DNA from 2 places in the Clostridium tanneri genome. Region 1 is predicted to be linked to the other one. Evidence: a T-box and tRNA genes for the amino acid it is inferred to sense, from the RefSeq annotation. Region 1 holds a T-box; the other holds one or more tRNA genes.
What was found. A T-box is a leader RNA that pairs with one kind of tRNA and senses whether it is charged. The one in region 1 lies ahead of P8V03_RS11110 (glycine--tRNA ligase), so its partner is inferred to be a tRNA-Gly.
Positions count from the first base shown of each region.

Region 2: it has a tRNA-Gly gene. The T-box ahead of P8V03_RS11110 (glycine--tRNA ligase) is inferred to sense a tRNA for this amino acid. The anticodon was not compared.

Region 1 covers NZ_JARUJP010000011.1:117,108-121,538, forward strand. The annotation lists gene greA (transcription elongation factor GreA) at 1-428, shown strand, start outside; gene lysS (lysine--tRNA ligase) at 444-1,952, shown strand; tRNA gene P8V03_RS11105 (tRNA-Asn) at 2,126-2,200, shown strand; T-box leader at 2,342-2,508, shown strand; T-box leader at 2,594-2,761, shown strand; gene P8V03_RS11110 (glycine--tRNA ligase) at 2,834-4,225, shown strand.
Region 2 covers NZ_JARUJP010000008.1:117,178-121,608, forward strand. The annotation lists gene hslO (Hsp33 family molecular chaperone HslO) at 1-779, shown strand, start outside; tRNA gene P8V03_RS08935 (tRNA-Val) at 1,190-1,265, shown strand; tRNA gene P8V03_RS08940 (tRNA-Asp) at 1,271-1,347, shown strand; tRNA gene P8V03_RS08945 (tRNA-Phe) at 1,354-1,429, shown strand; tRNA gene P8V03_RS08950 (tRNA-Gly) at 1,434-1,508, shown strand; tRNA gene P8V03_RS08955 (tRNA-Cys) at 1,512-1,585, shown strand; gene P8V03_RS08960 (methyl-accepting chemotaxis protein) at 1,683-3,188, opposite strand; gene P8V03_RS08965 (DUF6873 family GME fold protein) at 3,310-4,014, opposite strand; gene ytxC (putative sporulation protein YtxC) at 4,227-4,431, shown strand, end outside.

The sequences.
Region 1 (4,431 bases):
AGGAAGAGTTAGAATATTTAAAAACAGTCAAAAGAAAGGAGATAACTGAGAAGATCAAGGTTGCACTTTCTTTTGGAGATTTAAGTGAGAATTCAGAGTATGACGAAGCTAAAAATGAACAAGCATTTGTAGAGGGAAGAATTGCTCAATTAGAAAATATGCTAAAAAATGCTACTATAGTAGATCAGAGTGAAATACCAACAGATATTGTAAGTATAGGTTCTATTGTAAAGTTAAAAGATTATGAATTTGACGAAGAGGTAGAATATATAATAGTAGGTTCTGCAGAAGCTGATCCTATTAACAACAAAATATCTAATGAGTCACCGGTTGGTAGAGGACTAATAGGTAAGAAAGTTGGAGATATTGTGGAAATACAAGTGCCAAATGGAGTAAGTAAGTACGAAATACTTGGCATAAGAAGATAATTGGAGGTTAGTTAAATGTCAAATGATGAAAAGAACATAAACCAATTAGAAGAAGAGTTTAATGAACTGATAAGAGAAAGAAGACAGAAGTTCTTCAATCTTCAAAAGGATGGCAAAGATCCTTTTGATGTTTATAAGGTAGAAAGAACACATACATCTAAAGAGATAAAGGATAATTATGAAGAACTTGAAGGAAAAACAGCTACTGTAGCTGGAAGACTTATGTCAAAGAGAGTTCATGGAAAAGCTGGTTTCTCTGATGTGCATGACAGATATGGAAAAATTCAATTATACATAAAAATAGATAATGTAGGAGAAGAGAAACTTAAGGAATATAAAACCTACGATATAGGAGATTTGTTATCAGTAACAGGTACTGTGTTCAAAACAAAAACAGGAGAAGTATCTCTTCAAATTACTGATTTTCAGCTTATAGGAAAATCTCTAAAACCACTTCCAGAAAAGTGGCATGGACTAAAGGACCCAGATTTAAGATACAGACAAAGATATGTTGATTTAATAATAAATCAAGATGTTAGAGATACTTTTATGAAAAGAACAGCTATAATAAAAGCTGTGAGAGAGTTTTTGGATAACAGAGACTATCTAGAAGTTGAAACACCAGTGCTTTCACCAATAGCAGGTGGAGCAGCAGCTAGACCTTTTGATACTCATCATAATGCTTTAGATATAGATATGTACTTGAGAATAGCTACAGAGCTTTACTTAAAGAGACTTATAGTTGGTGGATTTGAAAAGGTATATGAAATTGGAAAGAACTTTAGAAATGAAGGAATAAGTGTAAGACATAACCCTGAGTTTACTATGATAGAATTATATGAAGCTTTTGCAGATTATAATGATATGATGGAGATTACAGAGAATATGATAGCTTACGTATGTGAAAAGGTTCTTGGTACCACTAAGGTTATGTATCAAGGAACGGAGATAGACTTCGCACCACCTTGGAGAAGAGTTACAATGGTTGATGCTGTAAAAGAATATGCTGGTGTAGATTTTAATGAAATAAAGACTGATGAAGAAGCAAGAGAAATAGCAAAAGAAAAGCATCTTAAGTTTAAAAAAGAATTAAAGGATTGTACAAAAGGTGAAATTTTAAATATGCTATTTGAAGAGTTTGGCGAAAGTCAATTAATTCAGCCTACTTTTATAATTGATTATCCTGTAGAAATATCACCTCTTACTAAGAAGAAGAGAGGAAACCCTGATTTCACTGAGAGATTTGAAGGATTCGTATTTGGAAGAGAATTATGTAATGCTTACTCAGAATTAAATGATCCTATAGTTCAAAAAGATAGATTTATCCAACAGCTTAAAGAGAGAGAGCTTGGAGATGATGAAGCCTACATGATGGATGATGACTTCATTAATTCATTAGAAATAGGTATGCCGCCTACAGGTGGACTTGGTATAGGTATAGATAGACTAATAATGTTCCTAACTGACGCTGCGTCTATCAGGGATGTTATATTATTCCCAACGATGAAACCAACACATCAATAATATAAGAGAAACTTATGGTATACACAAAGACCAACAACTTAAGGCTGTTGGTCTTTTTATTAAGAAATATTTATTAATTATATATGCTGTAAGTAAAAAAATATAAAGATATTAAAAAAAACTATTGATTTTTTTAATATCTTTGATATAATAATACATGTAAGTTAAGTTATTCCGTGGTAGCTCAATGGCAGAGCATTCGGCTGTTAACCGAAGGGTTGGAGGTTCGAGCCCTCTCCACGGAGCCATTTTTATTTTTTGTAATAAATGATGAATGTATATAATTTTAAATATTGTTGATAATAAGAATATATAAAGCTTAAAATCAATAGTTAATGTTGACAAATTGTGGAGATATGGTAAAATAAGTATAAGCAGAAGATAATTAAATATTCACTATGATAAAGAAGAGTAATAATTAATATCCTTTAAGAGAGATTGTGGTTGGTGAGAACAATCAGGGGTTGTTATGAAGGGAACTTTTGAGTGATAACTGTTAAAAGCAGGGCTTATGCCAAGAAGGGTGGAACCGCGGAATTAAAATTTCGTCCCTTAGCAGAAGGTCTTTTTTTTATACCTAAAAAGGATTATTTATAATTATCCATATCAATGATTGTTAAGTTTAGTGTTTGAAAATTAAATAGTTCACTATGATAAAGAAGAGTAGTAATTAATATCCTCTAAGAGAGATTGTGGTTGGTGAAAACAATTAGGAGTTATTTATGAAGGGAACTTTTGAGTGATAATTGTGTAAAGTAGGGCTCGTGCCAAGAAGGGTGGAACCGCGGAATTAAAATTTCGTCCCTTTATGGCAAGGGCTTTTTATATTTTTACAAAATATGTTAACAATAATTATATAATAGGAAATAGGAGGTAGTTTTATGTCAGTAGAAAAAACAATGGATAAAGTAGTGGCGTTAGCTAAAAACCGAGGATTCGTATATCCGGGATCAGAGATATACGGAGGACTTGCAAATACTTGGGATTATGGTCCTTTAGGTGTAGAGTTAAAAAATAATGTAAAGAGAGCTTGGTGGCAAAAGTTTGTTCATGAGAGCAAGTATAATGTCGGTATAGATGCAGCTATTCTTATGAACAAGGATGTTTGGGTTGCTTCAGGTCACGTAGGTAATTTTTCAGATCCTCTTATGGATTGTAAAGAGTGTAAAGCTAGATTTAGAGCAGATAAGCTAGTAGAAGAGCATATGACAGCTCAAGGTATAGAGAAAGCTAGTGCTGATGGTTGGAGCAATGAAAAATTAAAGAGTTATATAGACGATAATGGAATAGATTGTCCTACTTGTGGAAAACATAACTTTACAGATATAAGAAAGTTCAATTTAATGTTTAAAACATTCCAAGGTGTTACTGAGGATACTCAAGCAGAAATATTTTTAAGACCTGAAACAGCTCAGGGTATATTTGTAAACTTTAAAAATGTTCAAAGAACTTCAAGAAAAAAAGTTCCTTTTGGTATAGCTCAAATAGGAAAGTCTTTTAGAAATGAAATAACTCCTGGTAACTTTACTTTTAGAACTAGAGAGTTTGAACAGATGGAGCTTGAGTTTTTCTGTCAGCCAGGTACAGATTTAGAGTGGCACAGTTACTGGAAGGAATACTGTTGGAATTTCTTATTAAATCTTGGAATTAAAGAAGAGAATATAAGATTTAGAGATCATGATAAAGAAGAATTATCACACTACAGCAATGCGACTGCTGATATTGAATACTTATATCCTTTTGGATGGGGTGAATTATGGGGTGTAGCTGATAGAACTGATTATGACTTAAAGCAGCATCAACAACATTCTGGAAAGGATTTATCTTACCTTGACCCTGTTACAAATGAAAGATATATGCCTTATTGCATAGAACCTTCCGTAGGTGCAGATAGATTAACTTTATCATTTTTAGTAGACGCTTATGATGAGGAAGAATTAGAAGGCGGAGATGTTAGAACAGTAATGCGTTTCCATCCAGCTATTGCTCCATTTAAGGTGGCTATACTTCCGCTTACTAAGAAACTTTCTGATAAAGCTTTAGATATTTACGATAATTTAAGAAAAGAGTTTAACGTAGATTATGATGAAGCTGGAAGTATAGGAAAGAGATACAGAAGAGAAGATGAAATAGGAACTCCTTACTGTATAACTGTAGACTTTGATACTTTAGAGGATAACACTGTTACTGTTAGAGATAGAGATACTATGGAACAGTTTAGAATAAGTATAGATGAGATTAAAAGCTTCATAAAAGAGAAGATGGAATTCTAATATTACAAAGATTATATTCTAGTAACCAGTTTAGGTTTTTAGAATAAGTGAATTTTTATGTAGTATATAGCAAAAGCACTATGAATGAGATGGAGATTCATAGTGCTTATTTGTACTTGATAAGATAAAATACTAAATGATTAACTGAATTTTACAATCAAAAAGTTTTTTGGGTTTATAACCTTAGTAAGTATAATTTATGTATT
Region 2 (4,431 bases), on a different contig from region 1:
GTGCACCAACTGCTGCCGCTGCCCTTGGTAGGATGGTTACAGCAGGAAGTATTATGGGCTCAATGCTTAAGTCGGAAAAGGATTCTTTAACTCTTAAAATATCCGGTGGAGGAGAAGCTAAAGGGGTAGTAGTTACATCCTACGCTGATTCTACTGTAAAAGGGTATATAGGAAATCCCTCTGTAGATTTACCTGCGAATAGTAAAGGAAAGCTTGATGTTGGTGGAGCTATAGGGAAAAATGGTAATTTAGTTATTATAAGAGACATGGGACTAAAGGAACCTTATATAGGTCAGGTACCTATATATACAGGAGAAATAGGAGATGACTTAGCTTATTATTTCACCGTTTCTGAGCAAACACCATCAGCAGTAGGCTTGGGGGTGCTTGTAGACACAGACTTAAGTATAAAAGCTGCTGGTGGATTTATAATTCAAATGATGCCTGGAGCTAATGACTTAGTTGCAGATTTAGTGACATACAGACTTCAAGAAATACCATCTGTAACAGAAATGATAGTAAAAGGAATGTCTGTAGAAGATATGCTTAATTATATATTCGAAGATATGGATTTAAAAATACATGAAACTATGACACCTGCTTATAAATGCGATTGTTCAAGAGAAAGAGTAGAAAGAGCTTTAATAAGTATAGGTAAAAAAGATTTAGAAGAACTATATAATGAAGGAAAAACAGAAGAGTTAAAATGTCACTTTTGCAATAAATCCTATGAGTTTACTAGTGAACAAATAGGTAATATACTTAAGGGCGTTAAATAGGAAAAATTGATATATTATAATGGTAAAATGAAAGTTAAATGCTTTAATTTTCAAGTAATAGACCCTTAAGACTTATTATTGTTGTCATATAGCAAAGGAATAACTTATAACAAATAAATAGAGATTATAAGTTATTCCTTTTTAAGTTGTCCATTAAAACTATTATTATAGATTTTAATTAATAAGTTTGTAGTAAAAGTGAGAAAAAAGCTGAAACACTAAGGAAATTAAGAATAAATTCAATGAAATGTAAAATGTGACGTTGACAATACTTAATTATTTTTGTATTATAATATTCGTCAGCAGCGACAGAGCAGCATCAAATAATAACTTTAATAAGTTTTAAAAAAGGTGTTGACAAAGTCGAAAGATGATTATATAATAATAAATGTCTTAAAGACAAAGCGTATGGGCGCATAGCTCAGCTGGGAGAGCACCTGCCTTACAAGCAGGGGGTCACAGGTTCGATCCCTGTTGTGCCCACCATACGCGGCCCAGTGGCTCAGTTGGTTAGAGTGCCGGCCTGTCACGCCGGAGGTCGAGGGTTCGAGTCCCTTCTGGGTCGCCAAATTTAGGCTGGATAGCTCAGTCGGTAGAGCAGAGGACTGAAAATCCTCGTGTCCCTGGTTCGATTCCTGGTCCAGCCACCACTACGCGGGAGTGGCTCAGTGGTAGAGCGTCACCTTGCCAAGGTGAACGTCGCGGGTTCGAATCCCGTCTTCCGCTCCAGATGGCGCTATAGCCAAGTGGTAAGGCAGAGGTCTGCAAAACCTTTATCCCCAGTTCAAATCTGGGTGGCGCCTCCAAAAAACACTGTTTAGTAATTCTAAACAGTGTTTTTGTTTTTTTTTTGTATAAAATGTAAATTATAAGAGGCATAAGTTAACTTATGCCTCTTATAATTTACTGTTGGGAGTATAACCTTTTGATTAATTCTTCTAATTTATTAGCTAAAATCTTAAGAGAGTCAGCTAGATTAGAATTCTCCTTTACAGAAGCTATTTGTTGGTTAGTGATTGTAAGCACCTGCTCAGAGTTTAGAGAGGATTTTTTTGCTGTTCCCACCATCTGATCTATATAAGCAGAAATCTCCTCAGATTCAGCTGCCATTTCTTCAGTTAAGGCTGTTAGGTCTTCTATATCCTCTACAACTTTATTAGTGGCTTGTAAAATATCTTTAAATATATAACCGGATTTATCTACTATGTCCTTACCATTTAATACCTCTTTAGTCTGTAAGGCAAAGGATTCTACAGCAAGATTAGTATCTTCTTGAATTTGTTTTATTAAAACCTCAATTTCGGCAGCAGATTGAGAAGATTGCTCTGCTAGTTTTCTGACTTCATCTGATACTACTGAGAAGCCCTTACCGTGCTCTCCAGCCCTAGCAGCCTCTATAGCGGCATTAAGGGCTAGCAAATTTGTATCTGCTGATATTTTTGTAATGACTTCTACAATCTGTCCTATTTTTCTAGAATGTTCGTCTAATTTTTTTACAACATCTGCAGAAATTTGTGCAGATGAAATTACAGAATCCATTTGCGAAATAGCTTGATTTATAAAGCTGTATCCTTCATTAGCCTGTTCAGACATATCCCTTGAGCTTTCGGATACCTTAGAAAAGGTCTCTGCTATTTGCTGTACTGCAAGGGACATTTCACTCATTGATTTAGAAGTTTCTTCTGCTCCTATTAATTGGGATCTAGCGCCATTAGCTACTTCTAGCATAGATGTTACAATTTCATCATTGGTTTTTACTGATGTATTAGTGCTATTTGATAATGTGGTTGAAGAGTTTAAAATCAGTTGTGAGTTCTCTGACAGTTGTTGGATTAAATCTTTTATAAGTGAATCAGTTTTCTTTTTTTCATTTTCCATTATTAAAGTGTATTTTTTCTTGCTCATTATTTGCAAGATAGTTGCCCCAGAAGTAAAAACTAGAAAGGAAGCATGCAGCGCTACCATACCGGAGGAATAATGTTTTTCTCCAAATATTACGTCTGGAATTAGGTAAAGACCAGTTATATGCTGTATTGCAAATAATATAGTCATAGTAACAATAAGGTTGATATCTTCATAATAAGCCAGTATGGCTATAACCATAAAAATAGAGAAATGATACTCAACCATTCCTATTCCGCCAGCGATTATAGACATACTTGAAAAAGTAAGGGTAAGCATATTAAAAAATGGAATTCTCCCATCGTTCTTTTTTCTATTATATAGATATAGGGTTATAACAAAGGTTAAAATAGGAATTACTAAAAATATGTTTAATATTATTTCGTGATTCTCTAGCATTGGATGATTAAAGATATTTAGTACCCTGTTGAAAAAATGTATAAAGAAAGATATTAACATTGATGAAAAGGATAGAAAGGTCATTAACGCATTTTTTTGTTTAATCATATAGTCCTCCTTTTGTAATTTCGGGTTCCTTAAAGTTTTGTTATTTACAAAGGATATTATTAAAAAGACGATATAATATCCTTGTAAATAATTATCGAATTTTGTCTAATTAACTTTAAGGTTAATTCTCTATTACAAAAAGACTTCCTCTATCTATTAGCTTGTCCTTTCTTAAATAAACTGGTTTTACATTATGCTTTTTTAAAAAACTTAAAACTTCATTTCCATAAGCATAGTAATTTAAATCTCCGTAAAAAGCTAAAGTATTTTCATTAAGAAGACCACAACAACCTCCAATAAATCCATAATTCAAATTAGGCAGCTCAATATCTCCGGGAGGGAGAAGAAGTACGTCTATATTTTCAGTTATTAATGCTTTTGCTATAGACTTATCACTAGTCATAACTGCCCTCTCTGTTACAATAGCTGTTGAACATTTGCTATATCCTTGTTTTACATTTATCAGCTTTTTACTAGTCATCAGTTTCAAAAGTTCAGGATCAGTGTATTTTATATTATGCATAAATAAATTTGATAAGGATACACTATTTAAAATAATGTCGTAAGGATAAATATCTTTCAACTCATTTCCCGATAACAATACAGAAAATCCTAAATTTTTTAGCAGAGCTATAAAGTTTTTATCTACATCCTTATGAACCATTATTTTGTTTTTACTAATAATATGTAAAAGCATATCAGGATGCCCGCAAACTGCCTCATAAAGGGCTTGTGAAGGAGGGCATATTATAATTTTATAACCTAAACTTGTAATATTATATTTTTCTTCTTCTGTTATTCTAAAATCTACAATCGCATATTTCATTATAGTATCCTTCCTTATGTTTCACGCTAATTTACTTAAAAATTTAATGTTAATTAGTGAGGAGTTCTATTGGCTAGAAAAACCCTTTTTTCTATTCTATATTTTTGTCATATAAGTTTCAAGTACAGAGGTTACATGTCGGGATTTGACAAAAAGATTTTGTATATAGATTTAGTTTAGACACATACTATTTTTAGAAGGGAGTGTGAGGGATGCTATTACTTACAGTAGTATATGATAGAGAAAAAGAAGATATAATACATGGAATAAATGATATAAAAGAGTATTTTAAAAGTAAAAATATAGTTATTGGTATTTCGGAAAGCATAGAGTCAAATACTCACTTCGTAAAAATATTTTGTGAAGAAGAAATCAGCGCAAAACTTCGTAACATGTTTAATATACATGTAGCAAATA